DNA from 2 places in the Cobetia sp. UCD-24C genome. Region 2 is predicted to be linked to the other one. Evidence: riboswitches for the same ligand, from Rfam matches in the RefSeq annotation. Region 2 holds a riboswitch; the other holds the start of a gene.

Region 1 (15,806 bases), on a different contig from region 2:
TCATCGAACTGGATGCCCAGCACGCCATCTTCACCCGCCAGCATGCCAAGGCCGAGGAACAGCAGTAGCAGCGGCATGCCAAGACGCGCCGAGACGCGGCTGGCCAACACGCTCAAGGCGATCAGCGTGCCTGCCAGCAAGAAATAATAATTCAGGTTCTCTACCACGAGTGCTCCCCCGCCAAGCCCTACATCAGATCTCGAGTGACGTCCACGACGACTCACCCACAGTATTCCATGTCAGCGATGGGGCTGCAGAGAAATTTCACACCTTTCATGTACTTGCAGCGTGCAGCACGCGGATTTCACGCCAGGCTGCGCGGCGAGACCCAGGCAGGGGCTGCCGCAAGCTCAGCATAGGACCGCGGACCGAAGGCCTCCATCGCCCACAACAGCGCACGACACAGCTCACGCTGGCCATCGAGATCGATCATGCGCCCATGGCGCGAATAGCCCTTCATGAAGGCCTGACGCTGCTCCGGCGTTTCCAGCAGCAACTCCACCAGCGCCCAGTCGAACTCGATCGGCGCCCACACCAGCGCCTCCCAATCGCTCCATACCCAGCCGGTGGCGGCGCATAGATATTGATCGGCGCGCATGTCCGGCAGACACCACACCGCGCGAGTCGGCGCCGGGAAGGTGCGCTTGAGCAACGTGCCAAGCTCCGCGCGACGCGGGTGATGGGCGAGAAAGCGCGTGACGCGGGTATTCCAGTGCAATAGCGGCATCGGCTGCGCCAGCGGCTGACCGAAGCCCGACACCGTATCCTGATGCAGGCGACCAAGCTGGTCGCCCAGCAGCTCACAGAAGGTGATGCTGAGATCGCTCGGCTGCCCGCTGGACCACGGCAGGTGCCAGATGGGCGCGCCATCGAGACGCCCCAGAAAGGTCAGGGGCAGTGGCGGAATCGGCAGACGCGCGGGCAAGGCGCCCGCCAGGCGCGTCAGGCCCTCCGGCGTCGCCCAGCGATCTGCGCCGAAGACCCCGCGCATGGCGCGCCAGAAGGGGTCATGGTCTGGGCCGGTGCGCGCCAGCTTGATGAGGCCGGGCGTGCCGCCACGCTGGCGCCATAGCCAGTTGGCGCTATCCGGCCAGGCGAGTGCCAGCGGCTCGAGCGGTTGACCCAGATAGGTCGAGAGCCGTCGGGTCAGTGACTCCTCGGGCCAGCCCCTGGGCACGGGACGCGGCTCGCCCACGGCCTCAGCCGTGCTCGGCCGCCGTGGGGGAACGGGATAACTGGAACAGGTCGAGAGATCCGGTGTGTCGGGCATGATGATCTCCTTGGGCTACACGTCTTGTTACAGTAAAGCTCAGCATACCCAAGGCGTGGCACATCGGCATAGTCCGTTTCGCACGCCATCTCTGCCCTGCCCACCTGACCCGCCCCCTGACCCGCGTCGGACAAGACACCGGCAAGACAGTGACGTTACACTGTCGGCCTGGATGGGGGTGCCCGAGGATGGGCTGAGAGCCGCAGCGATACGTCGCGCGACAACCCCTGGAACCTGATCCGGTTGATACCGGCGGAGGGAATCCCCGACGCGTGCCCTGCACGGCGCGTCACCTGCTTCCTCCTGCCGGCACGCCGCCTGACCACGGAATTGCCTGTGTCGCTGGGACTCACCCTCAACAACGCACGAATCGATTACGCCGGCCACACGCTGTTCCGCGATATTTCCGCGCGTCTGGAAGCCGGTAGCTGGACGGCACTGCTGGGGCGCTCCGGCTGCGGCAAGAGTTCGCTGCTGCGCCTGCTGGCCGGTCTGGAGATGTCAGACCTCCACCAGCTCGACCTCGCCACCGATGACGGTCAGCCGCTGACCGACCGCGTGGCCTGGATGGCGCAGCAGGACCTGCTGCTGCCGTGGCGGCGCGTCATCGACAACCTGTGGCTGGGCGATGACCTGCGCCGGCGGCCGCGCAATCGCAAGCTTGCCCATGAGCTGCTGGCCGCGGTCGGGCTTGAGGGCCGTGAGCAGGCCTGGCCGGACGCCCTCTCCGGCGGTCAGCGCCAGCGCGTCGCCCTCGCCCGCACACTCTACCAGCAGGCGCCGGTCGTGATGATGGACGAGCCGTTCTCGGCGGTGGATGCCATCACCCGTCTGGAGCTGCATGATCTGGCCAGCCGCCTGCTCAAGGGCCGCACCGTCCTGATGGTGACCCATGACCCGCTGGAGGCATTGCGCCTCGCCGATCAGCTGCTGGTGCTGCGCCCGTCGAGCCTCCCGGGTCACGGCGCCGAGCTGGAACGCCTGCCGGGGCTTGGCGCCGCACGCCCGGTGCCGCTGGATGACCCAGCCCTGCCACCGGCGCAGGCGCAACTGATCGCCCGCCTGCGTGATAGCGAGGAGGCCGCATGAAACGTCTGCACGCCATGCGTCACCTCGTCATCAGCGCGCTGCTCCTGCTGGGGCTTTGGCAGCTGATCATTGCCGTTACCGCCGTACCGCCCTACATTCTGCCCACGCCGCAGGCCGTGCTCGAGGTGCTGATCCAGAAGGCGCCGCTGCTGGCCCATCACGCTGGCGTCACCATCAGCGAGATACTGGCCGGGCTGGTGCTGGGCATTCTGCTCGGCCTTGCCACCGCCCTGGCGCTGGCCTTCATTCCCCGCCTGCGCCGCACGCTGCTGCCGATGCTGCTGATCAGCCAGGTGATACCGCTGTTCGCGATCGCGCCGCTGCTGGTGCTGTGGCTCGGCTATGACATGCTGTCCAAGGTGGTGATGGCGACGCTGATCATCTATTTCCCGGTCGCCTCCACCGGCTACGACGGCCTGCGCCAGACCCGACAGGGCTGGCTGGATCTTGCCCATACCCTGGGCGCCAGTCCATGGCGCCGACTGATCCATATCCAGCTGCCCGCCGCGCTGCCGGCACTGGCCTCCGGCATACGCATGGCCGCGACCGCCGCCCCCATCGGCGCCGTCATCGGGGAATGGGCCGGAGCCAGTCAGGGGCTGGGCTATCTGATGCTCAACGCCAACGCGCGCATGGAAATCGACCTGATGTTCGCCGCCCTGCTGGTGCTGGTCGCCTTCTCCCTGCTGCTCTATTTCTCGCTGGATGCGCTGCTGCGCGCCCTGATGCCCTGGCACCGCGACCGGCTGACACGCCTGAGCTGACACGCCGGGGCTTCGGACAAATACCGCAAGACCGCAAGATCGCGTAACCGAAAGACGCAACGACGCTCGACACAAATTGCATGAGCCTGACGACTGCCGCCCACGAACGGCAGCACCACTACCCTGTGATCACAAGGAACTCCGCCATGTCTCTTTCGTCATCGGCGCCACGGCGCAAAGCGCAGCTGACACGTTCACCACGTGCCTCGCTGCTGTCCACCGCCTTCGCCACCCTGCTGACCACGCTGTGCCTGAGCAGCCTGCCAGCCACCGCCATGTCGGCCCACGCCGCCGAGGCAGAACCCGCCACCAGCACCCAGTCAGCGCCGGAAATCGTCGCTCAGCAGGCCGAAGTCGGGGTGAACGGCGACTCGGCCGCCTCCGCGCCGGTGGCAAGCCAGGAAGCCGTGGAAGCGACCGCCGGCGCCGCCGAACAGGCCAAGAACGGTGCTGAACCGACTGCGGATGCCCCGCCAGCCGCCAGCGACGAACAGAGCGCTGATGCTGACTCGAAGGGCGCCGCCAATGACGCTGCCAAGGACGCTGCCACCGCCGAGAAGCCATTGACGCAGTTCAAGGTCATGCTCGACTGGTACACCAACCCCGGCCACGCCCCGCTGGTGCTGGCGCAGGAGCTGGGCCTGTTCAAGAAGCACGGCCTTGATGTCGAGCTGATCGCCCCCGCCGACCCGAGCGTGCCGCCCAAGCTGGCCGCCGCCGAGCGCGTCGACATCGCCATCAGCTATCAGCCGCAGCTGCACCTGCAGATCGATCAGGGCCTGCCGCTGGTGCGTATCGGCACCCTGGTCGCCACGCCGCTGAATGTGGTGGTAGTGCGCGCCGACAGCGACATCCAGTCGATCGCCGACCTCAAGGGCAAGCGGGTCGGCTACTCGGTGGGCGGTGTCGAGGAAGTGCTGCTCTCCACCATGCTGCAGCACAGCGGCCTGACGCTGGATGACATCACGCTGACCAACGTCAACTTCTCGCTGACGCCTTCCCTGCTGACGCGCAAGGTCGATGCCGTCACCGGCGCCTTCCGCAACTTCGAGCTGGCCCAGATGGCCCAGGAAGGCGTCAAGGGCCGCGCCTTCTACATCGAGGAAGAAGGTGTGCCGACCTATGACGAGCTGATCTTCGTCGCCAACAGCGACAGCTACGAGCGCAAGCAGGCCCAGTACGCCGGCTTCCTCGCCGCCGTCGGCGAAGCCACTGCCTGGATCATCAACCATCCGGACCAGGGCTGGGAGATGTTCCGCGACTCCGACCCGGCACTGGATACCGAGCTCAACAAGGAAGCCTGGTACGCCACCCTGCCGCGCTTCGCGCTGCGTCCTGCCGCGCTGGATGCCGGCCGCTATCGTGACTTCGAGGACTTCCTGTTCGAGCGCGGCATGATCAAGAAGCGCCAGTCGCTGAGCCACCTGGCCGTCGACGTCAACGCGCCCTGAGGCGTTGAGCGCCCAGAGCTCTTGAAACGCTGAGCGCTTGCGCGCCCCATGCAAAACGCCCTGTCGGAGATTCCGACAGGGCGTTTTGGGTTCAGGGCCGGCTCGCTCTCGCCGTCTTGTGCCTATTTGACAAGCGCTAGCGGCGTGCCAGGCGACGCGACAGCCACAGGATCTGCAGCGGCTGGATCACCAGCGCGACCATCAGCACCGCGACCAGCAACGGCATGCCTTCCAGCGCGCCGCTCGGGGTGCTGACCAGCAGTCCGGCGCCTACATAGCTGCCGGCGGCGGAGCTGAGATGCTGCACGGCACTCTGGGTGCTGGTGAAGGCTGCCCGCTCGTGGTCGGCGGGAATGAAGCTGTTGAGCGTATTCTGGGTCACACGCCGCGCCGACGAGAACAGCATGTAGGCGCCGAAGCCGATCCAGATCAGCGACGGCCCCGGCGAATGCAACAGGAAGGCCCAGCCGACCAGCGCCGTCATCAGGCAGGTGATGGTACCCGGCCAGACACAGCCATAGCGATCACACAGCCGCCCCGTCAGCTGCATGCCGACCAGCGACAGCCCGCCACCGATCATGTAGAGCCCGCCGAGATCCTCACGCGGCAGGCCCAGATTGAACAGCAGATAGCTTGCCAGGTTGGGAATCACCAGGAAGTTGCTGAACATCGCCGTGGCGATCAGCGCCAGTCCCAGGCGATGGTCGGGCTGGGCCAGGATGTCCAGGATCGTGGTGCCCTTGCGGCTGCGCTGACGCGTCTCGGGATTGTCGAGATGGCCGCGGATCGGCGGCAGTATCCAGGCCAGCAGCCCGCACACCAGCAGCGCCAACAGCGCCACGGCGCGAAATGGCGCCTGCCAGCCGAAGCCCTGCGACAGCCACAGCGCAAACGGCAGCCCCAGCACCGAGGCCACCGAGAAGGCACCCATCACCAGGCCCATGGCACGCCCCCGACGTACTCCCGGCACCACGTCGATCACGATGGCCAGCGCCGTCGCCGCCGCCGGCCCGCCGAACAGTCCGCCCAGCATGCGCGCCGCCAGCAGGGTCTCGAAGTCAGTGGCGAAGCTGGCGATCAGGTGACAGAGCGCCGCGCCGAACAGGAAGCCCAGCACCGCCCAGCGGCGATCGAAGCGATCGGCATGCCGCGTCCACAGCAGAGTGCCCACCGCGGCGGCCAGCGGATAACTGCCGACGATATAGCCGAGGTGATCCAGCGGAATGCCCAGCGAGGTGGCAAAGTCGGGGCCCAGCGCCATCACCATGGTGAAGCCCATGATGACGGCGAACTGCAGCAGGGTGACCAGCGCCACCACCAGGCGCTCGTGGGTGGTCACCGGCGGGATGACCCGCTCGCTCGTGGCCGGCTGACGATTTTCGGAGTGACTGCTCGGAGTACTCAAGCGCGTGCGACGCGATCAAGGAACGCCACCACCGCCTGCTGGAACTCGCTGGCACGCTCGGCGTGCAGCCAATGGCCGGCCTCCAGCGAGTCATCTTCCAGCGCAGGGAAGTGCTCGCGCATCGTCGCCAGGCCCTCGGACTGCACATAGTTGGAGCGCGAGCCCCACAACAGCAGCGCCGGCAGCTCGACCGGCCCCTGGCCGTGCGGCGCCTCGACGATCTGCGGGTAGCCCGCCGCGATATGGTCCAGCCCGACGCGCCAGCCCATGGCGCCATCGTCGAGACGCACCAGATTGGTGGCGAGGAACTGGCGAATGGCCGGGGTATCGACATGCTGCGCCATCACCGTGTCGGCCTCCTTGCGTGAGGCCGGGCGCGCGTCACGTACCGCCTCGAAGGCGGCAAAGATATCGTCATGCCCGTGGCCATAGGCGACCGGCGCGATATCAGCGACCAGCAGGCTGCGCAGACGCTCGGGCGCTTCGAGCGCGACCTGCATGGCGACCTTGCCGCCCATCGAGTGGCCCAGCAGGTCACAGCGCTCGATGGCGAGGCGGTCGAGCAGCGCGATGACATCCGCGGCCTGCTCGGGGTAGCTCATGCCGGCCACGTGCGGGCTGCGGCCGTGGTTACGCAGATCCACCGCGATCACGCGGCGCGTCCGCGACCACGACTTGATATGCGAACGCCAGTTGTCGGCACTGCCGAACAGGCCGTGAAGAATGACCAGCGGCGTCGCGTCCTGCTGGCTCGTTGTCTGTTCCTCGGCGCCATCACGAGCATCGCTCTCGTGGTAATAAAGCTCGACCGTTGTGCTCATCATCATCTCCATGGACGCTAGACAGACCGTTACGCTCCCCGTGGCTCAGGCGCAGTAGCTCAGGCTCAGCGGCGTGGCTCAGTGGCGTAGCTCAATGGCGTGGCTCGGCGGCAGCCGGCTCGCGGGGAGCGCCTATGTTAGCAAACTATCAAGCGCGCGGCGGCTCCGTCCTCGACGGCTCAGCGCGGGCTGGCTTCCAGATAGACCTTGACCGCCTGCCAAAGCGGGCTGCGGTAACGCTCCGGGTGCCACAGCATCGAGAAGCGCCGCTTCAGGTTGAGCTGGGGCGTGGCCAGCACCACCAGCTCGCCACGCGCGATCTCGGCGGCTACCGACAGCCGCGACAGACACCCCAGCCCCAGCCCGGCGAATACGGCCTGCTTGATGGCCTCGTGCTGGCCCAGCTCCATGCGCACCTTGAGGCGCTCGATCCGCCCGTGCAGTGCACGCTCGAAGACCGCCCGCGTGCCCGAGCCCCCCTCGCGCAGAATCCAGTCGGCCGTGGCGAGGTCCTCGTCGCTGAGCGCCACGCCACGCACGGCCAGCGGATGGCTCGGCGGCGCCACCACCACCAGCTCATCCTCGCGCCAGGTCTGGCTCATCAGGCGCGGCGCATGGCAGTCACCCTCGATCAGGCCGAGCTCGGCGTCATAGTTGAGCACCGCCTCCACCACCTGATGGGTATTGCGCAGACGCAGGTTGAGCTCGGTGCCCGGATGTTCGCGCATGAAGGCCCCCGCCAGCCCCGGCAGCAACCAGGTGCCGATGGTGGCGCTGGCGGCGATTTCCAGCTCGCCACGCAGGTTGCCATCCACCACGCCGGGCTCACGCGCCTCCAGCTCCAGCGCGTGGGTCTGCTCCAGCAATTGCTCGGCGCGCGCCAACAGGCGGCGACCATTGGCGTTCAGGGCCAGGCGACGGCCGAGACGCTCGAACAGCTGCACCTCGAGATGACGCTCAAGCTCGGATAGCCCCTGACTCGCCGCCGATTGCGACAGGCCGATCTCGCGCGCCGCGGCGCTGACGGAGCCGTGGCGGGTCACCGCCACGAACACTTGCAACTGGCGCAGCGTGATGTGGATCTGCATATCGGTTTTTCCGGTATGTAATAAAAGAATAATCGACTAACTGCCGAATAATATTCCCGAATAGACTAATCATCAAACCATAGGCACTAAGCAAGCGACGCAGACTCAAGCGCCCTTGCCGATGACAGCCGTGCACCCCACGCCAGCGCACGACCCATAACAAGACAGGCCATGTTCCGCACGGGATAGGCCACTTTCCTCAAGGAGAATGCTCATGGACGCACAGACCCTGACTCCCCCCGCCACTGCCGAGCGCTTGCGCCGCATGTTGCCGGGCCTTGCCCTGTGTGGCGGCCTGACCCTTGTCGGACTGGCACTGCATTCCATTCCGGCGCTGGCCTCCACCGGCATCAGCCCGCTGGTCTTCGCCCTGCTGTGCGGTATCGTGGTCGGCAACCTGCCGATCACCAGCCGTCACGCCGCGGCGCTCTCCCCGGGGCTGCATATCGCGACCAAGAAGCTGCTGCGTCTCGGCATCATCCTGTTCGGCCTCTCCATCACCCTGCAGCAGATTCTCGGCCTGGGCTGGAGCGTCGTCTTCCTCGATGTGCTGGTGATCACCGCGGTGCTGAGCAGCGGCTACTTCATCGGCACGCGCTGGCTGGGGCTGGACCGCGACACCGCATTGCTGACCAGTGCCGGTTCCGCCATCTGTGGCGCCGCGGCGGTGCTGGCGACCGAATCGATGATCAAGGCACGCCCGGCGGCCACCGCCATGGCCGTTGCCACGGTGGTGCTGTTCGGCTCGCTGGCGATGCTGGTCTACCCGCTGCTCTACCCGCTGAGCGGCATGCATGAAGGCCTGTTCGGCATCTATATCGGTTCCACCATCCACGAGGTCGCTCAGGTCGTGGCCGCCGGGGAAGCGGTCGGCCCGGACGCCCTGGCCAATGCGCTGATCGTCAAGTTGATGCGCGTGATGATGCTGGTACCCTTCCTGCTGCTGTTGCCGAAGCTGTGGGCCATGCGTGCCCGCACCGAGGGCGATGACCGCGAAACCGGCGGCAGCATGACGATTCCGTGGTTCGCACTGGGCTTCATCGCCATGGCCGGCATCAACAGCACCGGCGAGATCCCGGCGGCAGTGCACTCAAGCCTCTCTACTCTCGGCAGCGTGGCACTGACCATGGCCATGGCGGGCCTGGGCGTCGAGACTCGCATCGATCGTCTGCGCTCACTGGGCATGAAGCCTTTCCTGCTCGCGCTGATCCTGTTCACGCTGTTGATCGTCGGTGGCTTTGGCGCCAATCTGCTGCTGATGGGCTAATCCTCAGCACGGCAGCGATTGATTGCCCCAATGACTTTGGTAGTACGGCTCAATTGGCAAACCCGGGCAGGCTCAAGCACAATGGCGGTCATCGATTACTCACCGGCAGTGCCGGCGCCATTTTCTCGGCCCACCCAGTACGGGCTGAACGAGAGTCACGAACCTTAGGAGAGTCTCATGCTTGCAGTCATTTTCGGTCGTCCGGGTTGCCCTTTCTGTGTCCGCGCCAAGGACCTCGCGGAAGAGCTCACCGCCAAGCGCGATGATTTCGACTTCCGCTACATCGACATCCATGCCGAAGGCATCAGCAAGGCCGACATGGAAAAGACCATCGGCAAGCCGGTCGAGACCGTGCCGCAGATCTTCGTCGATCAGACCCACATCGGTGGCTTCACCGAGTTCAACCAGTACGTGCAGGACGAAGCTCTGATGCCGCAGGCCTGATCGCCGCCATCAGCTGCTTCACTGCTGAAGCCCCCGCCATTGGCGGGGGCTTTTTTGTGCCTGCATCACCGCCTCCCGCTCCTGGTCACGACACTCACTCGCACCACCGCGCTGCACACAAGGTCGCGTCTTGCGTACCTTGCCGCTTGCGACAAAAGGAGGGGGCAGCGACAATCGCTGCCTTCTCCGCCGGTGTATGCACAAGGACACGCACATGAACATGTTGATGGAAGGCGCCGTGCTGCTGGGGTGCGCGGTGGTTGCCGTGCCACTTTTCCAACGCCTGGGCCTCGGCTCCATCCTGGGCTATCTGGCCATCGGGGTACTGCTGGGCCCGTCGTTGATCGGCTTCATCTCGGAGCCTGGCGAAGTACTGCACTTCGCCGAATTCGGGGTCGTCATGCTGCTGTTCATGATCGGACTGGAACTGGAGCCCAAGCGCCTGTGGGACATGCGCCTCAAGCTTGCGGGCCTGGGCAGCGCCCAGATGCTGCTGTGCGGCGCCCTGCTCACTCCTGTCGGCCTGTGGCTGGGGCTGGAATTGCCCGCCGCCGTGTTGCTGGGCCTGATTCTGGCGCTGTCCTCGACCGCCTTCGCGCTGCAGGTATTGAGCGAGAATCAGCAGCTGGCGACGCCGCACGGCCAGTCGACCTTCGCCATCCTGCTGTTCCAGGACCTGGCGGTGATCCCGCTGCTGGCCCTGATGCCGCTGTTCGCTGACAACTTCGATGCCTCCACCGGCACCAACTGGATCGGCATCGCCAAGGGCATCGGCATGATCGCGGCGGTCATCATCGTCGGCCGCTTTGTCGTGCCGCGCCTGCTCAAGATGGTCGCGCGCAGCGAGATCCACGAGATCTTCACCGCCGCGGCCTTGTTCGTGGTGATCAGCACGGCGCTGCTGATGGAATGGGTGGGCCTGTCCATGGCCCTGGGCGCCTTCCTGGCCGGGGTGCTGCTGGCCGACACCGTCTACCGCCATGAGCTGGAAGCCAACATCGAGCCCTTCAAGGGGCTGCTGCTGGGGCTGTTCTTCATGGCCGTGGGCATGTCGGTCGACGTGTCGCTGGTGATGGAGCGTCCGCTGACCGTGCTGGCGCTGACGCTGGCACTGATGTTCGGCAAGGTCATCGTCATCACGCTGGTCGGACGCGTCGCACGCCTCAAGATGGCCGAGGCCCTGCCGCTGGCCGCGGTCCTGTCACAGGGTGGTGAGTTCGACTTCGTACTGCTGACCGCCGGCATGGCTGCCGGCATCTTCGATCAGACCCTGACCAGCCTGGTGATCAGTGCGGTGACCCTGTCGATGGCTGCCACGCCCTTCCTCTATCGCTATGCCCGCCACCTCGGTGCCACCAGCGAAGCCAAGCGTCCCTATGATGAGGACTTCGGTGAGGAGACGCCGCAGGTGGTGATCGCCGGCTTCGGCCGCTTCGGCCAGATCAGCGCGCGCATGCTCAAGAGCCAGGGCATCAACTTCACCGCGCTTGACCCCAATATCACCCAGGTCGAGTTCGTGCGTCAGTTCGGGTCGCGTATCTTCTACGCCGATGCCAGCCGCGCCGAGTTGCTGCGTGCGGCGGGTGCCGAGCAGGCCAGGATCATGCTGGTGGCCGTCGATGATGCCGAGACCTCGACAGGCATCGTGCGCATGGTGCGCCATCAATTCCCGCACCTGAAGCTGTTCGTGCGTGCCCGCAACCGCCACCACGCCTGGGAGCTGATGGAGCTGGGCGTGGAGCACGTGATTCGTGATACCTATGCCAGCAGCCTGGAGATGGGCGGAGAATTGCTGGTGGCGATGGGCTACCCCAGTGCTCGCGCGGCGGAAGTGGCGCGTGCGTTCCGGGAAATGGATGACAACATGCTCAAGCAGAACTACGAGCACCGTCACGACCAGAAAGCGCTCGTCAACAGCGAGCAGGCCGCCATGGTCGAGCTCAAGCGTCTGTTCCAGAACAATCAGGACTGACGTCGCGCCACTCGCCAGAGCGCTCAGTCGCGCCTGAAAAGACACAAGGGCCGCCCCGGCAGGGGCGGCCCTTGTCGTTGGGGCACTCGGCAAGGCCTTGCGTGCAGACCCGCCCCCTCGTGAGAAAGGCGGGCGGCCCGAGGCCTGCTCAGCCCTGCGACAGGCGGCGGGACGTCAGGCGCGCCCGCCACTGCGGGCCGAACAGATAGGCGCACAGCCCGATCACGATCAGCAAGGCCCCGGCGAGCACGCGGCTGGAGATCAGCTCATCATTGAGCACCGCGCCCAGGCTCATGGCGAAGATGGGGGTGATCAAGGTCGCCAGCGCCACCGTACTGGCCGACAGGCGTGACAGCACGAAGTAGTAGCACAGGTAGCCGATCAGCGAGCCGAAGATGCCAAGGTAGAGGATGGCCGCCATCGGGCGCCCCTCCGGCAGGGCCGGCGGCACGCCATCGACGATCAGCGCACACACCAGATAGAGCGGCAGAGAGACCAGCAGCGCACCCTCCGTCTGCACCAGCGGATGCAGCCCTGCCCGCTCGCGCTGCACCAGTACCCCAGAGGCCGCGAAGCAATTGACGGCCAGCAGCATGGTCAGGACCCCCTTCCAGCTGCCCGGCGGCAACGCCAGGGAATCCGAGACCGCGACGGCCAGTCCACTCAATGCCAACGCAAACCCCATCCACTGCAACTTGTCAAGTGGAGCACTTTTCAACCACCAGCGTGCATAAAGCCCTGATAGCAAAGGTGCCAGTCCAAACAGTAACGACATGATACCGCTTGGTAACCAGGCCGCAGAGAGGTAGGCGAAGTACATGCCACCCCAGATACCCAGAGCGGCTGCCGAGTAGCTGCGCAGTGCCCCACGCGAAAGATCCATTTTCAGCCCCATCATGCGTAACAATGGGTAACCGAGGCATGCGGCAATTAACATTCTGCCCATCGCCGACCAGGCAGGCAGCCAGCCCGAGGCGCTCCACGAGATGGCCAGCGGTGTCGTCGACCACACCATGAGAACCACGCAATACGCCACCAGCACTGGCATTTTTACTCTCCGATCAAGAAACGCGAAAAAACGGATAATGGCGTTGAATACCCCTTTGCACGACTACCTATAATCGCTCCAGCACTGAGGTCATAGGGGCCGTCCAAGGAGGCATCATGCAACGCAAGGAATTCCAACAGCAGCTATGGCTGGACTTCGTCCATCGCCATCCCGATATCGGGGCGCTGGATATCTGGCCAGACAGCATCAACCCTGAATATCTGATGTTCCTGACGCTGAATCAGGGGCCTTTCAGAAGCGAGAAACTGTTACCCAGCCTGTATCACCAGGGCTATCGCCGCGTGAAACAGTACGCCATGGCCGACCGCGGCCTGCTGGTCGATCTGCTGCTTCCCCCGGATGGTGGCGCTGCCGTCATGCTGGCGGAACTGCAGGCCAACAGCCTGCCGCCGATGCACCGCGACCTGCTCAAGCGCCTGATCAGTCAGAGTCATCGTGATGACTGCAAGGGACAGAACCTGCTCGCGCCCTGCCGTCCGTGGGACATGCCGGACTGGCCGACCTTCGAGCGCCTGCTCGAGGCCAACCCGCTGGCTGCCTGGCTCTCCGTGATGGGGCCGCGCCTGCACCATGTCGGCTTCAATGCCGAAGAGCTTGGCGAAACGCTGGAAGCGGTCTGCGAGGGCATGCTGGCCTACGGCATGGCTCCGCAGACCGGGCGCCATCATGCGGTACTGCCCATCAATCCCAAGCTGCAGTATCACTACTACCCGGCCCACGCCCAGCGCATGGTGTTCGCGGATGGTGACGAGCATATGGTGGTGCTGGGCGGCATCGCCCTGCTGGCGACGGCACCGGTGACGACTCAGCAAGAAGGAAAACAGCGTCCCGCAGAACAACTGCTGCCGGAACATACGCTGTGCCAGCTCAGCGCGTAACGGCTTCTTGGCAGCACTGCGCAATGAGATGAGTCGCATTCAACCCCCTGCGCATGCGTAGGGGGCTCTTGTGTTCAGAGGGAGACATGCCCTGTCATGCCATACCCTTCACACCCTCTCTTGCCATCACCCTTCATGGCATCACCCTATGGTGCCATCACTGCACGACTCGCCGCTTCCCCCGCCGCTTTCCCCCGCCATGCCTGCGCCTTGTGTCTGAGCCTCTAAACCTAACGTCGCAGACAGGTTATCAACAGAAGCTGTGGAAAAAGCTGTGAAGAATCTCTGTACATCTAGGTATCGCCATCGAGATCAGGCGAGCGCAGACAGATTGATCAAAAAATGATCAGCCGGCCGCAAACAGCGCCAATTCCCTTCCGACCACGCATCTGGCAGTGGGTCAGGTGGCCACTGTGGCAACGGCTGTGGCAACGGCTGTGGCCGTAGTGAACACCCCCAGCAACCACCCACATCAGCTCAGAGACGACAGCGCCAATGTCACTGGCGTGTTCGTGATCTGCCCGCCCAGCCAATATGCCCCCAGATAGCCCACGCTGTAGGCCAGCAACAACGCCGGGAAGAAGCGCAGATAACTCATGAAGCTCACCTCGCGCACCTTGGAAAGCGCGATCACCCCGGCGGCGGAGCCAATCACCAGCAGCGAGCCACCCACACCTGCGGCATAGGTCAGCGCCAGCCACTCGGCATCGTTCATGCTGACATCCGCCTTGAGTACTGCAGCGGTCAGCGGCACGTTGTCCACCAACGCCGAGAGCAGCCCGACCAGATAATTGGCCTGCATCGCCGGCATCAGGGCATAGAGCTGTGCCAGGCCTTCCAGCAGACGGGCTTCCTTGAGCGCCCCGACCATCAGCAGGATGCCGAGGAAGAATAGCAATGTATCGAATTCGATAATACGAATGTAATCAAGTATGCGGCGCTCTTCGCTGTCGCTGCGTCGTTCGGCGACATGCCCGAGCAGGAACATCAACGACATCCCGAACAGGAAGGTCAGCAGCGGCGGCACGCCAAACAGCACGTTGAGCCCGAGGGTCGACAGGATGGTGGCCAGAAACAGCCAGGCGACCAGACGATCAAGACGCCGGGTCTCGCGCGGCTCGCGCACGAGGTTCACCTCGCCTCCCAGCCCGGGCAGCAGTAGCGTCGCCAGCAGCATCACGCTGAGGAAGGACGGCAGCGCCAGCAGCATCAGCTCGCTGATGCGCACCTTGCCCGCCAGGAAGATCATCAGCGTGGTCACATCCCCGGTGATCAGCGCCACCCCGCCGGAGTTGACGGCGAATACCGCCAGCACCGCAAAGCGCAGCGTCTTCTTCGGCGCCAGGCCCAGCGACAGCACCAGGGTCAGCGATACCAGCGTCGCGGTGATGTTGTCGGCCAGCGATGAAAAGGCGAAGGCAAAGAGTCCCGTCAGATACAGCAGGCCGCGCTCCCCGATGCGCATCGGCAGCAGACGGTAGATCAGATTGGCGATCAGCCCCTTGGCATTGAGAAAGGCCACGAAGGTCATCGCCGCCATCAGAAACAGCCACAAGGTGGCGATCTCGAGCAGGTTCTCGTTCAAGGCCTCGGGGACATCATCCACCGCCAGGGCGGCGGGGCCGAAGATGAACAGCAGCAACCAGCTGAAGGTGCCCAGCAACAAGGTCGTCTTGGCCTTGTTGAGATGGATCACATCCTCGATGGCAATCAACACGAAGGCGGCCAGCGCCAGCCCGATCAACAGTCCCTGCAACCACATGCCACTCTCACTCCCTGAGATATCGCCGCGCAGCGGCGGCGATGATTGACGGTGCCCGGCGTGACTTCAACGTGAACCCTGCCACGACCTTTCCCTTGCACCGACCCGTCACACGACCGGCGATGCATCTCATCACAGCTGCGTGCGCCCCGCCATTCGACCTGAGGGGCGTTCGCTTCGTGCAACGCAGGGTTGCCATCCCCCACGCAAGCGGGGTGGGCATCCACTCTTGGGTGAATTACGATGGCGCCACCTGATGAAGGAGTCATGCATGTCGAGTATCAGAGGTGTCATCAGCCTTGTCTTTCTGATCATCAATACCCTGTGCTGGGCGCTGCCGCTTTACCTGCTGGCCGCACTCAAGCTGATCACGCCATCGCGTCGCCTGCAGTTGCACATGCTGGAGGGGCTCAACCGCCTCGCCATGGGCTGGATCGGCACCAACAACCTGTGGATTCGCCATGTGCTGCGCCCGCGCTGGGACATCCACGTACCGCAGTCGCTGCGTGATGGGTCTGCCCGACGT
Region 2 (15,806 bases):
CCCGGCGAGTCTCTCACCCGCGATGACTTTCGTGAGCTGATCGCCCTGCCCGGCGGCGGTGGCCACAACTCACGCACCTTGAGTCTCGGGCCGGAGGGTGACCTCTATCTGGCGCTGGGCATCCAGGGCAATTGCTCGAATCAATACCTTGCAGGCAGCGAGCAGGGCTACTCCTTCAGTGAACGCCGAGGCGGCGTGCTGCGCCTTGAAGAATCCGGCGATGCGCCGCACTGGCAGCCCTGGGCCAGCGGACTGCGCAACCCGGTAGGCCTCACCTGGCAGCTGGGCATAGAAGGTGAGCCGCGCCTACTGGCCACCAACAACGGCCCCGACCACTGGGGCTATGAGCAACCTCGCGAGCTGGTGGTTGCTGCTCGCGAAGGCAGCTTCCATGGCATGCCCTGGCATCAGTGGGTCGATGGCCGCTGGCAGGCGGATGACTGCATCACGAGCGATTCACCGCGCAAGCGTGACGAGATTGCAGCGCCGCTGGCCGAGATCCCCGCTCGCAGTGCGCCGATGGGAATCGCGGTGGTACCGCCAGAGCATCCATTGGCGGCAGACATGGATGTCGTGGTGGCAGTCCACGGCAGCTGGGGCACGGCGCCCTCCGGCAACGCGGCGGGTGACCCGGCCAGCCGCCGTGAGCCTCGCCTGCTGGGCCTCAAGCTGGCGACGCCAGACACTGAAGCACGCCTGGTGCCAGTGCTGACCGGTCTGCAGGACAGCAGCAGCGGTCAGCGCTGGATTCGCCCGCTCGATGTCCTGTTCGGCCCTGATGGCAGCCTGTACTTCACCTCGGATAGCGGCGCGGCTGGCCTCTATCGCCTCACCTTCGATTGATGGCCTGACCTCCAGCAGAACGGGCTTTTGATAACCGAGGCCCTGGCCCTTATTCACGCGCTCTCTCCAAGCCCTCTGTCCAGGCTCTCTTCTCCAAACCCTCTCTTCAGGCTCTCTTTCCAGGAGCTGCTTGGCAGAGGGCCTATGGACAGGGCCTATGGTTAGGGCCTATGGACAGGGCCTATAAATAGGGCCGATGAATGCAGCGCTTGCCTGCTGCAGACTCAGAAAACCTGCCGTTCATGCCCCGCCTGCGAATTACAGAAATGTAGTCCCGTGCCCTGGCATGCACCCAATGGCCAGCTAGGCATTGTGTGGCCATGGAGCGACTCTGGGTCGACGCCAAGCGTTTAATGAACGATGACGCTTTGAGAGAGCGTCTCTCGCCCGTGCATCCAGCCTACGAACTCCTGCGTATGATCCAACGAATACGCCATCGTCGGAGCCTGCCGCCATGAACCAGCAGCCACCCCCAGCATCACGGACGCCCGCCAACCGGGACTCCCTGTCGAGCACATGCACGCACCTGACGCGCGCTCCCTGGCTGAGCATCGTGATGCCGGTGCATGACGAGGCAGCCGGCATCGTGCAAACCCTGATTGCCCTGAGTCGCCTGCGCGCGGGCGGGGACTGTGAAGTGATCGTGGTGGATGGCGGCTCGACGGATGGCACCCCCTCACTGGCCCGACCGCTGTGTGATGCCGTGCTGAGCAGTGAACCGGGCCGGGCACGCCAGATGAATGCCGGAGCCGCGCGTGCACGCGGAGAATGGCTGCTGTTTCTGCATGCCGATACCGACTTGCCCGACAATGCGCTGGCATTGCTCAAGGAGGCCGTCACGACGCATCGCCGCAGCGACTGGGGCCGCTTCGATGTCAGCATCAAGGGCGAGTCGCCGTGGTTACCGATGATCGCCGCCATGATGAATCTGCGCTCGCGGCTGACCAGCATCAGCACGGGCGACCAGACCCAGTTCGTGCAGCGCTCGACCTTCGAGGCCATCGGCGGCTTTGCCGACATGCCACTGATGGAAGATATCTGGCTGAGTGCCCAGCTCAAGCATCTGACCCCGCCAATGAACCTGACGGCGCGCGTCACGACCAGTGGTCGACGCTGGGAGACCCACGGCGTCTGGCGCACCATCGTCAAGATGTGGGGACTGCGGCTGGCGGCCTGGTGTGGCGTCTCCCCTGCACGACTGGCACGTCTCTACGGCTATCGCGCCGCGGCGCAGGCCTGTGAGCAGCGCGGCATGCCCCATGCGTGATACGGCGTTGCCTACCTTGCCCACCGCTGATGCCGCGTCAGAGGTGCGCCCGACTCTCATCATCTTCGGTCGCCTGCCCATCGCCGGCCACTGCAAGACACGCCTGATCCCCGCACTCGGCCCCGAGGGCGCAGCTCGACTCTATGCGCGGATGCTGAGCCATATCGTTGACCACGCCTGCGCCGCGCGCCTCGGCAAGGTCGTGGTGATGCTGACGCCCGCTGACGAGCCGTCGAGTCAGGCATCTGAACAGGCGGCTCTGCGGGCAGCGCTGGAAGCCCGGCTGCGAAGCATTGTCGACACCTCTGCCGACCTCACCTTCGAGACACAGCCACAGGGGGAGCTCGGTGAGCGAATGTCTCGGGCCATGGCCCGACATCTGCCCGAGGGGCCGGTGTTGCTGATGGGCTCCGACCTGCCGGCGCTGGACAGCCAGCGGCTGCGCGAGGCAGCCCACAGACTGCGCACTCACGACGCGGTGCTGCAGCCCACCGACGATGGCGGCTATGGCTTGATCGGCCTCAAGGCGCCCTGCCCGCAAGCCTTCCTGCTGCCCCGCTGGAGCCATGCCCATGTCTGCCGGGACACTCTGGCGCTGCTGGCACGGGCGGGGAGAACGGCCGCTTGCCTGCCGATCAGCTGGGATGTCGATGAACCGCGTGACCTTGCGCGACTGTCGCGCCACCTGCCGGCGCTCATGGCCGACCTTGCCGCTTGAGGCTTTGCATGAACATGCTCACGGCTTTCTACAAAGCCGCTTGAGGCTCATCACAAGCCCGCTTGAGGCTCTTTATAAGCCCGTCTGAGGCTCTTCACACATTCGGCATGCCTCCCAAAGTCGTATGCATTTTTGCTCACACTGCCCTTCTTCTGCGCCGCAGGGCTGTTACACTCGCTGCATCGTGACTCATATGTCACAGCTTGACGGGGTGCCGGTAAGACCGGCTGAGATGTCATGCGCAGGCAATGTCCTTGCGTGAATGACGATCCCGCCGAACCTGATCCGGCTAGTACCGGCGTAGGGATCAAGCGCGAAGCGATGCCACTCGATATCGTCACCACTTTCTCACGGTGACTGTCGGCACCTCCCCCGCTTTTCCCCTGCTCCTGTTCCGGTACTGGCCACGCTTGCGCCAGAGACCTGTCGCCCCATCACGGGTCGTCAGCACGCTCACCGAGGGATGCGTCATGCCTAGTTTCAACGACCTGACCAGTGCCTGCGCCGAGGAATGGCGTGACTATCTCGAGCACGACTTCGTTCGCCAGCTGGGCGAAGGTCGTCTGCCGGAGGAGTCCTTCCGCCATTACCTGCAGCAGGACTACCTGTTCCTGATCCACTTCGCACGCGCCTGGGCGCTGGCCGCCTACAAGAGCCGCACCCTCGCGGAGCTGCGTCAGGCCACGGCCAGTCTCGACACCATCCTCAATACCGAGCTCGATCTGCATATCGGCTACTGCAGCGAGTGGGGCATCAGCGAGGATGACCTGAGCGAGCTGCCGGAATCCCGCGCCACCCTGGCCTATACCCGTTACGTGCTCGATTGCGGCCAGCGCGGCGACCTGCTTGATCTGCACGTGGCGCTCGCGCCCTGCCTGATCGGCTACGGCGAGATCGCCGAGTGGTTGCTCGATCAGGACACCACCGAGATCGAGAACAACCCGTACGCGGACTGGATCGCGATGTACTCAAGCGATGACTTCAAGGAAGCCGTCGAAGCCGAGCGCGAATGGCTGGATGCGCGCCTCTCGGAAGTCTCGGAGCGCCGACTGGGTGAACTGGTCGATGTCTTCCGGGACGCCACGCGACTCGAGATCGACTTCTGGCAGATGGGCCTCGATCGCGCTTGAGGCATCACAGACTGACGTCCCGACGCTCGCCATGAGCCGCTCGGGATGACGCCATCCTCCATGGATGGCACGACTGACAGGCCAACAGAGCCTGGATGCGAGAAAGCTCCCCGGGGCAAGCCTGACGCTTCGGGCAACACCCTCGCATTGAAATCTGAACACGCTTGACGGGGTGCCGGTGGAACCGGCTGAGATCCTGCATGCATGCTTCGCCGCCCTGACGCGCGAGCTTGCCAGCAAGGGGTCCCGTGGAACCTGAACCGGTTAGGACCGGCGTAGGAATCAAGCTGATGGCCAGCCGCTGCGCGCGGCCGCCTCGCTCCCGGGCCACCTGTTGGCAAGGAGTCGGCGACGACCATCCTCTCCCTGCGCACGGTCTTCCCATGATGACGTCAGCCGTGACGTCGCCCTTTGAGGAGACCTGCATGAGCACTGCCCCGACGACACAAGACCCGCAAGCCACCAACGCCGCCGAGTCACCGCTCGCCTCGCAGCCTGATGCTGCCCCCAAGGCACGCGCGCGTGCCGGTCGCAAGGATGGCAGCCGCCACCTCGCCAGCGAAGCACAGGTCGACGCCGCCGCCATCGCGCCGCTGAGCGGCTCGCGCAAGATCTATATCGAAGGCTCCCGTCCGGACATCCGCGTGCCCATGCGCGAGATCGGCTGCTCGCCGACCCAGACCTCCAGCGGCCTGGAAGAGAACCCGCCGATCGTCGTCTACGATACCTCCGGCCCCTACACCGATCCGGCGGTCGAGATCGACATTCGCCGGGGCCTGGCGCCGCTGCGCGAGCAGTGGATCGAGGAACGCGGTGATACCGAACAGCTCAATCAGCTGAGCAGTGAATATGGCCGCGTGCGCCAGGCCGACCTGCGCCTGTCGTCCCTGCGCTTCGAGCTGGACCACCGCCCGCGTCGTGCCCTGCCGGGCAAGAATGTCACCCAGCTGCACTATGCGCGCCAGGGCATCATCACCCCGGAGATGGAATACATAGCGATTCGCGAGAATCAGCGTCGTATCGCGCTGCGTGAGGAATATCAGGGCAGCGAATCCGTCGAGAGCATTCTGGGCCATCAGCACCCGGGCCACAGCTTCGGCGCCAACCTGCCCGACGAGATCACCGCCGAATTCGTGCGTGAGGAAGTCGCACGCGGCCGCGCCATCATTCCCGCCAACATCAATCACCCGGAAAGCGAACCGATGATCATCGGCCGCAACTTCCTGGTGAAGGTCAACGGTAACCTGGGTAACTCGGCAGTCACCTCCTCCATCGAGGAAGAGGTCGACAAGATGACCTGGGCGATCCGCTGGGGTTCCGACACCGTGATGGACCTCTCGACCGGCGCCAACATCCACGAGACCCGTGAATGGATTCTGCGCAATTCTCCCGTGCCGATCGGCACGGTGCCGATCTATCAGGCGCTGGAGAAGGTCGATGGCGTGGCCGAGAACCTCGATTGGGAGATCTTCCGCGACACGCTGATCGAGCAGGCCGAGCAAGGCGTCGACTACTTCACCATCCACGCCGGCGTCCTGCTGCGCTATGTGCCGCTGACCGCCAGCCGCGTGACCGGCATCGTCTCGCGCGGCGGCTCGATCATGGCCAAGTGGTGTCTGGCGCATCACGAGGAAAGCTTCCTCTATCGCCACTTCGAGGACATCTGCGAGATCTGCAAGGCCTACGACATCAGCCTGTCGCTGGGCGACGGCCTGCGCCCGGGCTCGGTGGCCGATGCCAATGACGCCGCCCAGTTCGGTGAGCTCGAGACGCTCGGTGAGCTGACCAAGATCGCCTGGCAGCACGATGTCCAGGTCATGATCGAAGGCCCGGGTCACGTGCCGATGCACCTGATCAAGGAGAACATGGACAAGCAGCTCAGCGAGTGTGACGAGGCGCCCTTCTACACCCTCGGCCCGCTGACCACCGACATCGCCCCGGGCTACGACCACATCACCTCCGGCATCGGTGCCGCGATGATCGGCTGGTTCGGCTGCGCCATGCTCTGCTACGTGACCCCCAAGGAGCACCTGGGCCTGCCCAACAAGGACGACGTCAAGACCGGCATCATCACCTACAAGATCGCCGCGCATGCCGCCGATCTGGCCAAGGGCCACCCGGGCGCGCAACGCCGTGACAATGCGCTCTCCAAGGCACGTTTCGAGTTCCGCTGGGAAGACCAGTTCAATCTGGGCCTGGACCCGGACACCGCGCGCAGCTTCCACGACGAGACGCTGCCCAAGGACTCGGCCAAGGTCGCCCACTTCTGCTCCATGTGCGGGCCGAAGTTCTGCTCGATGAAGATCACGCAGGAAGTGCGTGATTACGCCAATGAGCATGGTCTGACCGGCGATGCCGACAGCGTGATGGCCGGCATGCAGGAGCAGGCCGACAAGTTCAAGCGTGAAGGCAGCCAGCTCTATCAGGAGGTCTAGGCGAGCGCCTGATACACAGGAAAGCTGACTTTCCGAGCGACACAAAAAACGCCCCGACCAGTGATGGTCGGGGCGTTTTCGTCACATCCTGCCAGGGGCTCATGACATCTCATGAGCGTGACAGAAGGCTCACGTGCGGCTGGTGACTTCCAGCAGGTGATAACCGAACTGGGTCTTCACCGGGCCCTGAACCGTGTTGATCGGGGCGCTGAACACGACTTCGTCGAATTCCTTGACCATCATGCCCGGGCCGAAGGCGCCCAGATCGCCGCCACTGCGGCCGGACGGGCAGGAGGAGTGCTCGCGAGCGGCATCAGCGAAATCGCGGCCGTTCTCGATTTCGGTCTTGAGAGCTGCACACTGTTCTTCGCTGGAAACGAGAATATGACGCGCTGTGGCCTGTGCCATGTCTATCACCTGTCACTGATCGAATAAATGCCGCCGGCAATCACCGGCGGCGTGGCAGGACATTGTGGCCCAAGGCAGCGCTCGCCGCTAGCGTCGCGCGCCTCCCCACCTGCTCAGCAATGCCCCAGACACGCGAACGCCCACCCGGAAGACCGGATGGGCGTTGGGGACGCTCGCCTGAGAGCGTCGGCAGCAGTCGCTTACTTGGCGACTTTCTGCATGGCCTCGGAGGCGGACTTGGCGTTGCTTTCTGCCAGTTCCTGACCTTTCTTGGCGTATTCCTGGTTCAGCTCGACCACTTTCTGGGTGTCGTTCTGCAGCTTCTCGCCCAGAGTCTTGACGGTTTCCTGCTGCTCCTTGACGAAGTTCTTCAGACCTTCGCTGTCCTTGATCTCGAGCATGGAACGCGCCTGGGTCAGGGAAGCATCAGCATAGGACTTGGTCAGTTCCATCTGTGCGCCGATCAGCTTCTCGCTGTAATCGATGCTCAGGGCGCTGAACGCACGCAGCGGAGACAGGAACATATCGTCGAACTGCTGAGCGGACTTCTCGAAGTTGGCATTGAACATGTAGGCACCCTCCAGGGTATTGGCATCACGCTGAAATGAACCGGAGCGTTGCTCCGTTCGGTTATCAGGACTGAACCGGGCTGGTGCACCGTAGTGACCGAGCCATCATTATCAAGCCGTCACTATCAAGCCGTCGCGGTCAGATAGTGCTATCGACCAGGTTCCATCCTCGCTGCAACGCAGCATAAGACAGTCTTTGTTGCACTGCAACATCAAAAACATCGCAACGACTGATCTGTACGCCCTGGTTGATGCAGTTGCTTGATTGCACTGGAGAAAAACAATCAGAAGCCGAAAAGAAAATTGACGCCTTGGGGCCCCGTCATGCCACACACCACGCCCCTGGAACGCCAGGCTGGGCCAAAGTGCTGGAACAGAAGCCCGAAGCTGAAAGACTGAACTTGAGGAGAGCGCCGTGTTGCTGCGTCACTGGCATGAGGCGTCGCGACAGCGTTTGCAGAGCAGACGCCCGCCCAGCGCGCGTGCCTGATCTGCCTGGCGACAGAAGTCGACACTCTGGGTGGAAAGCCATCGCCGACAGCCCTGACAGCGCGGCAAGCCTTCCTCATCCTGCGACTGGGCGGAAGACGCGCCCTGCTGATTGTCGGCCACAGCCCCCGGCTGCTCGCCTGCCGCCTGCGGGCTCGTGGGGTCTTCTCGGCTATCCTGATCCGGGGCCTGGTGCCCGGGTTGCCAATGCGCGGCCTGCAGCCCTCGGCCCCCAAAACCGCACTGCCGTTTCAGGACAACCGTAGATGTCACGCCACGCTGGACCGCCAGCGTCGTGTCATCCGATGCCCCTTCCATGTCATCAGACTCTGCCGCCATGGCAGCGCTTTCGCCTGAGGCCCGCACCAGTTCTTCAGGCGATAGCGGCGGTTGCCATAGATAGGCCAGCGGGGATACCAGAGTGGCAGCGTCACCCTCCGTCGCGCGCGTGCCAGCGGCCAGGCCCAGCTCCGCCACCCAATCCGTATTGGGGGCCACATGCTGGGTCGCGATGGCGCGCCCCAGCTGGCGCAGACGGCGTTGATCGAGGCGGTGGGTAAAACTGCGCAACCGTGTCACGTAAGCGGTCTTGCCGCTCACCTGCAGGCACTGTCGCTTGAGGCGCGCGAAGGACAGCAGCGCACGACTGTCGACGATGTCTTCCGGCGGCCGACTGACCTGAGCCGCATCGGCCACCACGATGCGATAGCGCAATTGCGGCTGCAGGGTCATCCCAAGGCGAACAGGCAACAACGAGGAGGCCTCCAGCCATTGCACGATGGCGCGGCTACGCTCAGGGATCGTCTGCAAGGGACACGGCGTCACGGCATGCGCCATGACGCCATCTTCGCCTGAGGGTGTCTCGCCACCCTCAGAGACTCGTCCGCTATGGGCCAACAGCTCACCGAAGGGGGTGATCGAGAGCGTCAGATCAAAACAGGAGGCGTCCAGCACCCAGACCTGCATGAGGCTATTGATCAGCAGGTGATCGATCTCGATCACGCCCTCTGGCTGCGCTAGGCGCACATCATGCAGCACCACCCAATCATCCCGCGTCCCCAACAAGGCATCCAGCTGGCTTGCCAGCACACGGCGACGCGCCTGACGGGCACGTATCGCACGCAGGGCCTCCAGCACCTTGTGGCGCTCGGGCGCGGCAAGCGCAGCATCCTGCGCCAGCACCTCGAGCACCAGCAGGTCGTATTCCCGTGAATCGCAGTCCTTGATCAGCATGGGCGCCTCTGGATTAGAGCATTCATATATAACTCAGTGTAGTGCTCTATTCGCAATCTTTCTTGCCTCTGACTCTGCGGGAGAATCCGCCAGCGGATAGCGGATGACAGTGAAGAAGGCTGAGGGTCATCACTCCTGCGCTGTCTGAGGCGCGGGCTCCCGGTAGGGCAGCATTACCGTCACCTGCTGACGCGCCTTGCTGAGCCAACGTGCCTCCTCCTCGACCGCCTCTGCCACCGCCTCCTGAAGCCCGGGATGCATCAGCCAATGCAGCGACCCGGTGGCATATGCCGCGAAACCGCGGCTGATCTTGTGCTCTCCCTGGGTGCCGGGGTCGAAGCGCTTGAGCCCTCGCTGCAGGCAGAATTCGAGCCCCTGGTAATAGCAGACCTCGAAGTGCAGACAGTCGGCATGCACTTCGCTGCCCCACCAACGACCATACAGGCAATCACTGCCGATCAGACACAAGGCTGCCGCCACCGGCGCGCCCTGCTCATCACGCGCCTGCACCAGCAGCAACCGCTCAGGCATGCTGCGCCTGAGCTGCTGGAAGAAATCGAGCGGCAGATAAGGGCGCTGGCCGCGCTCGAGATAGGTCATGCAGTAGCAGCGGTAGAAGGCCTCGATGTCATCAGGGCCAATCTGCGCTCCCTCGAGCCTGGCCAGCGTGAAGCCTTGCTCGGCGACCTTGCGCCGCTCGCGACGGATCTCCTTGCGCCGTTTGGAGCGCAGACTCTCAAGCCAGGTGGCAAAGTCAGGCTCGCCGCGTGACTGCCAGTGATATTGCATCCCGGGTCGCGAAATCAGCTCCGGAATCGCCGCCTGCCAGTCTTGCCGCTCCTGTGCCGAGGCAAACAGCAGATGAAACCCGCTGTGCTCATAACGACGCAGCGCACTACCCGGCTCAGCCGCGGGTGCGATGCCGGCCTTGAGATGCGGCCACAACCACTCAAGCAAGGCACGCCGGGCTGCGGGCGACGCCAACTGCGACGAGGTGACAAGGCGTGGGCCATCGCTGGGAGTGAACGGCACGGCAGTCAACTGCTTGGGATAATAGCGCCCACCGGCCTGCTCCAGGGCCTCCGCCCACTGCTGATCGAACACATATTCGCCACGCGAGTGCAGCTTGAGATAGCGCAGCAGCCCCGCCAGCAAGCGGCCGTCGGCGTCTCGCACTACCAGATGGGCAGGATGCCAACCACTGGCGGCGCTGGCCGCACCGCAGCTTTCCAGCGCGCTCAGATAGGCATGCTGCAGAAAGGGATAGTCATCGCCTGCCAGCGCATTCCATTCACTGGCGGTGAGGGCGTCGAGGGAATCCAGCACCTCCAGGCGCCAGCCCTGCTTCTCTACGGCATCTGCGGCGCTCACAGCCTGCTGCAGGCCTGTCGCGGCCCCTGTCGCGTGTGCCGCCGACCCTGTCGCCGCCTCATCCTCTGCCTGCCATTGCCCTGTCACCGTACTCTCCTCATAGTCTTGCCATGCCCACCGCTGGTGCAGACATGCCGCACATCCCAGGACATGCTAGTGTGTCGCCATGATGCAGGACAACGAGACCCACATGACAGAGACTCCCACGCCGCCCGACGACACGTCCACGAGCGGCTCACAGACCCAGGGGCGCGCTCAAGAGTCCTCGCAAGGGCCCTCTCAAGGACCCTATGCGCCGACCCCGCCCGCGCAGGACACCCATGCCAGCACGAATCTCATGGCAGTGGCCGCCTTTGCCCTGAGCGTGCTCGGCTGCCTGCTCGCGCCTGCGGCACTCGGCGGCGTCGTGTGTGGCCACATTGCGCGCAGCCAGATCCGCCGCAGTGGCGAAGCCGGTGACAGCTGGGCCCTGGCCGGACTGATTCTCGGCTACCTGCTGATCGCCCTGTCGCTGGCCGGCCTGCTGATGTTCGGCGGCATGATGCTGACCATGTTCGGCATCATGGCCTTCAGCACCTGACCAGCGCCTGGGCACTCCGGCTTGAACGTGCAGCGCGCCTGCACGGATAATGCGTCGACATTGCTTCCCCGTGCCAGCAGGGCATGCCTGCCTCTCGCAGCGCCTGCCCTGCCAGCGATTCCGGTTCCCCCGAGCCGCCTTGATACTGAGCGAGCCTCGATGTTGTACTCGATTCTCGATAATGATTTCTACAAGTTCACCATGCAGAACGCCGTGGTGAAACTGTTTCCGTATGCGCGCGCTCGCTACGCCTTCATCAACCGTGGCGAACATTCGTTCCCGCCGGGGTTCGGCGAGGCCTTGCGCATCGCGGTAGACAACATGGCCGAACTGGCATTGAGCGTGGAAGAGAAATCCTTCCTCGAGCTTCACTGCCCCTTCCTGGACCCGACCTACCGCGACTTCCTGGCGGGTTTCCGCTTCGATCCCTCCGAAATCACCATCACCCAGACCGGTGATGAGCTGGAGGTGCATATCGAAGGCTACTGGTATCGCACCATCCTGTGGGAAGTCCCGCTGATGGCGATGATCAGCGAGCTCTGGTATCAGCTGGGCGGAGATCAACGCGACAGCGATCAGGCCCTGCGCGACAGCACCCTGGCCAAGATCGAGCACTACAAGCGACTCGGCATCCGCGTGGCGGAATTCGGCACTCGTCGTCGTCACTCCTACGATGTGCACGACAAGGTGGTCGCGGGCCTCAAGGACCACGGCCGCGGCTGCTTCATCGGCACCAGCAACGTGCACATGGCGCAGCGCCACGGCATCAAGCCGATCGGCACGCACGCCCATGAGTGGTTCATGTTTCATGCCGCGCGCTTCGGCTTCAAGATGGCCAACATTCTGGCGCTGGAGAACTGGGTCAAGGTCTATCGCGGTGACCTGGGGATCGCCCTGTCTGACACCTTCACCAGCCAGGCCTTCTTCAAGAGCTTCGACAAGAAGTTCGCCAAGCTGTTTGACGGCGTGCGCCACGACAGTGGTGACCCCATCGACTTCGCCGAGACCACCATCCGTCACTATGAGTCGCTGGGGATCGACCCCAAGACCAAGACCATCGTGTTCTCCGATGGTCTGGACACCGACAAGGTCGATCGCATCGTGCGCTACTGCGCCGGGCGTATCGGCATGTCGTTCGGCATCGGCACCAACTTCACCAATGATGTCGGCCCGCAGCCGATGAACATGGTGATCAAGATGACCGAAGCCCGTCCCGAGGGTCAGGAATGGGTGCCGGTGATCAAGCTGTCGGACGTCTCGAGCAAACACACCGGCGACCCCGACATGATTCGTCTGGCGCACCAGGTGCTGTCACTCAAGGAGCTGGATTGAAGCGCACGCTCAGCGATCGCTGAACGCCTTGCCATGGCCTCCTGCCAGAGACCTTGAAACAGGCTCATGAAATAGCTTCTAGAACCCCCCCCATGAAAAAGCCCGCCCGGAAACCTCCCGGGCGGGCTTTTTCATGTCGATCACCTTCAGCACCGGTGACGACGGCTCAGGTCTTGACGGACTTCTTCGGTGTCTTGAAGACCTCATTGAACAGGTTGAGCATGACCTGCCAGGAAGCCGAATCCGCGGCCGCGTCATAGCCCAGCGGCAGATCGTACTTGGCCGCCTTGGCATCCGATTCCGGATTGGTGAAGGCGTGCTTGGCGCCCGGATACTGTATCAACGTGGTGCGCGTCTCGAGTGACTGGAAGGTCGCGACCAGCTTGTCGAGATCCTCCTGCGGCACCAGCGTATCGGCCGCGCCATTCTGGATCACGACCCGGCCGGCAAACGGCTCGGGCTCCGTCACGGCAATCGACGGGCTGCCATGGAAGCTGACGACCGCCTTGAGCGGTGCTCCGGTCAGCGCCATGTTGAGCACCACGGCACCGCCGAAGCAGTAGCCGATCGCCGCCATGCGCTCGCCATCGACTTCCGGGCGTGAGCGCAGCACCGCCAGCGCCGAATTGAAGCTGGATTCGGCCTTCGGCCAGTCACTCATCACCGCAGAGGAGAAGGCACCTGCCTCCTTGGGGTGCTCGGCCGTGCGCCCACCGCCATACATGTCGACGGCCATGACCACGTAGCCAAGTCCTGCCAACTGTTCGGCGCGCTTGCGGGCGTAGCTGTTCAAGCCCCACCACTCATGCACCAGCAGGATACCGGGACGGCGCCCCTGCGCCTTGGCATCGCGTGCGATCAGGCCTACGTGCTCCTCACCATTGGCCCGATAGGTCACCGTCTCCGTCACCACCTGCGGCCCCTCGAGACGATTGACCAGCGGTGCATCCTCGGCGGCCATGGCCTGTCCGGCGGAAAATACCGACTGTGCAAACAACAGGGTGCCAGCGCACCAGCCACGTAACATTCGCATCGCCTACTCCTTGTATGACGTGATCCACTTGCATGACGCGATCCACAACCCGAGACACCGGCTGCAGGTGTGCCCGATTGATCACCGGCATTGGCTCAATTGTCCTCGCTCAAGGACTGCGATGCCAGTACCACCCGATCGCGACCGCTGCGCTTGGCACTGTAGAGCGCCATATCGGCACGGTGCAGGTAGCCATCCCGGGTCTCCCCCGGCAGCGGTGTCGCCACTCCCATGCTGATGGTGCAGCGCAGTGTCAGCGACTTGAAGCGCACCTCCAGCGCCGCGATCTGCTGTCGCAGGCGCTCGGCCATGCCGACACCGGTGGCGGTACCGGCATCGGTGAGCAGGACGGCAAACTCCTCGCCGCCCAGACGCGCAAAGCAGTCATCGCGCCGCAGCTGGGCACGACACGCCTCGCCAAGACTGATCAGCACCTGATCGCCCGCCGCATGGCCGTGAGTGTCATTGACGCGCTTGAAGTGGTCGATATCAAACAGGATCAACGCCATCTGCTCCCGCGATGACGAGCTCAGCAGGGTATCGAGCGTGTCGAGGAAGCTGGCCCGGGTCATGGCGCCGGTCATGGCGTCCGTCATCGCTTCATGCTCACGGCGCTGTTCGACCAGCTTGCGCTCATGAATGTTGCGCGACACCGACAGCACGCGTTGATACCGCCCGGTGACGGGGTCCATCGAGGGCGTCGAGATCGACTCGAACCACAGCGTATGCCCGGCCTTGTGTTGAATCCTGAAGTCGATTCGAAACACCTCGCCGAGACAGGCGGCACGATGGACCTCCTGCGCGATGCGCAGCATGTCATCGGGATGGATCAGCTGCTTGATCTCCTGGCCGATGATCTCCTGCGGGCGATAACCGCAGAGCTTTTCCACCGAGGGGCTGATGTACTGACAGATGCCATGGGAGTCCTCGATGCTGACCAGATCGCTGACGGAGTTGAGGATGAAGCGATAGCGCTCCTCGCTCTGGCGCAGTTCATCCTCGATACGGTATCGGACGGTGGCATCATCACAATAGCCATTCCAGATTACGCCGCCCTCGGGGGAGTCGATCACCTGCGGCAACCCGACACACGCCAGCCTGCGCTCCTGACCATCCGGATGCTGATAGCGTATCTCCGCCTCCCAGGGCGATTGCTGCCGGGCACTGGTCTGCAGTGACATGAGCAGCTGCTCACGCTCGCGACCCGCAATGCGCGCCAGCAGCAGCATGGGGTCGTCGATGACGGCCTGCGGGTCGAGCCCCAGCACTTGCGAGGCAACTGGCGAAAGGTAGGTATAACGCAGCTCACCCTCCCGACTCAGGCGACACTGGAAGACGACGCCGCGCATCTGCTGGACAAGGTTGTCCAATTGGCGCCGATGCGCTTCGCGCTGGGTGACATCACTGAGCTTGCCGAGCACGGCGGTGGCCTCTCCCGCAGGCGAGTAACTCAGCTGCATGTCATCCTGGAGATAGCGCTTGCGCCCATCCACATGCACGAAGGCGTAACACAGACTCAGACGACTATGGCGCTCCCGCACGGCCTCGCCGAAGCGCTGCTGACAGATGGTCAGCTCATCCGGCGCCAAGCGGGCTTGCCAGAGGCCCGGGCTTGCCATCAGCAGGTCATGCGAGAGCCCGGTGAGCGCCTCGCTGCCTGCCGACAGATACTCCAATTCCTCTGGCGGCCATTCACCAGCGGTCGCGTAGTGCGCGCCGGGCGTCTCATCCACCCGCCGCGCCAGACGCTGCTGTTGATCGATCACATGCTCGAGACGTTGATGTACCTGGGTGATGTCGCGCGCCATCACGGCCACCTGACGCCCCTCGTCGGCGAGTGAGCGTCCCAGACTGACCATCTGCACGGACAACCTGGATTCCCCCCGCGGCAGCGACAGACTGATATCGCATTGCCAGGGTTCGGCTCTCTCCAGGCTACGCAGAACATGAGGGAGGTAGAGGTGCTCAAGCGAGAGGCGGGAATGCGCACAGGCCGCATCGTGATAAAGGTGCCAGGCCGGGTTGGCATGACTGATCACCAGGCTTTCATCCTTGAGCAGCAGGATCGCCATTGGGTCACGGCTGCGCACCATCATCAGACGATAGGCACGCGCCAGCTGCTGCTCCTGCTCATTGGCCTTGTCACGCTGCGTGATATCCGTCACTCGTCCACACAGCGGATGCCCCACGCCAGAACTCCACAGACATTCCTCGAGCAACAACAGCTGACCGCTGCGGTCGCGCATGCGATACGTCGTACGCTCGACCCGCCCCATCGAGGCGCGAAAGTCACTCAACCGCTGCCGGTCGGCGGTGATCACCAGCGAAAGCCAGAGCTCCGGCTGCTTGAGAAAATCCCGCACCGTATATCCCAGCAGGCGTTCCGCCGCTGCATTCA

Evidence for each region. Region 2 has a riboswitch for thiamine pyrophosphate ahead of thiC (phosphomethylpyrimidine synthase ThiC). Riboswitches for the same ligand answer to the same signal wherever they lie in the genome.
Region 1: it holds a riboswitch for thiamine pyrophosphate, as region 2 does, so the genes downstream of both, AOG28_RS13140 (ABC transporter ATP-binding protein) here and thiC (phosphomethylpyrimidine synthase ThiC) in region 2, are expected to answer to the same signal.

Annotation. Positions count from the first base shown of each region.
Region 1 covers NZ_LJTD01000009.1:610-16,415, forward strand. Annotated here, with positions in the region: partial or broken gene AOG28_RS13130 (cation:proton antiporter domain-containing protein) at 1-167, opposite strand, end outside; gene AOG28_RS13135 (hypothetical protein) at 305-1,270, opposite strand; TPP riboswitch at 1,435-1,548, shown strand; gene AOG28_RS13140 (ABC transporter ATP-binding protein) at 1,607-2,359, shown strand; gene AOG28_RS13145 (ABC transporter permease) at 2,356-3,123, shown strand; gene AOG28_RS13150 (ABC transporter substrate-binding protein) at 3,270-4,574, shown strand; gene AOG28_RS13155 (MFS transporter) at 4,711-5,979, opposite strand; gene AOG28_RS13160 (alpha/beta fold hydrolase) at 5,976-6,800, opposite strand; gene AOG28_RS13165 (LysR substrate-binding domain-containing protein) at 6,980-7,888, opposite strand; gene AOG28_RS13170 (YeiH family protein) at 8,103-9,155, shown strand; gene AOG28_RS13175 (GrxA family glutaredoxin) at 9,333-9,599, shown strand; gene AOG28_RS13180 (monovalent cation:proton antiporter-2 (CPA2) family protein) at 9,814-11,571, shown strand; gene AOG28_RS17835 (DMT family transporter) at 11,720-12,619, opposite strand; gene AOG28_RS13190 (DUF1338 family protein) at 12,736-13,518, shown strand; gene nhaD (sodium:proton antiporter NhaD) at 13,991-15,280, opposite strand; gene AOG28_RS13200 (acyltransferase) at 15,552-15,806, shown strand, end outside.
Region 2 covers NZ_LJTD01000003.1:258,415-274,220, forward strand. Annotated here, with positions in the region: gene AOG28_RS05315 (PQQ-dependent sugar dehydrogenase) at 1-843, shown strand, start outside; gene AOG28_RS05320 (TIGR04283 family arsenosugar biosynthesis glycosyltransferase) at 1,298-2,110, shown strand; gene AOG28_RS05325 (TIGR04282 family arsenosugar biosynthesis glycosyltransferase) at 2,103-2,828, shown strand; TPP riboswitch at 3,026-3,152, shown strand; gene tenA (thiaminase II) at 3,299-3,958, shown strand; TPP riboswitch at 4,117-4,257, shown strand; gene thiC (phosphomethylpyrimidine synthase ThiC) at 4,384-6,393, shown strand; gene AOG28_RS05340 (peptidylprolyl isomerase) at 6,523-6,801, opposite strand; gene AOG28_RS05345 (phasin family protein) at 7,002-7,370, opposite strand; gene AOG28_RS05350 (nuclease-related domain-containing protein) at 7,797-9,092, opposite strand; gene AOG28_RS05355 (GNAT family N-acetyltransferase) at 9,222-10,550, opposite strand; gene AOG28_RS18630 (DUF4190 domain-containing protein) at 10,654-11,043, shown strand; gene pncB (nicotinate phosphoribosyltransferase) at 11,203-12,375, shown strand; gene AOG28_RS05370 (dienelactone hydrolase family protein) at 12,542-13,408, opposite strand; gene AOG28_RS05375 (sensor domain-containing diguanylate cyclase) at 13,504-15,806, opposite strand, start outside.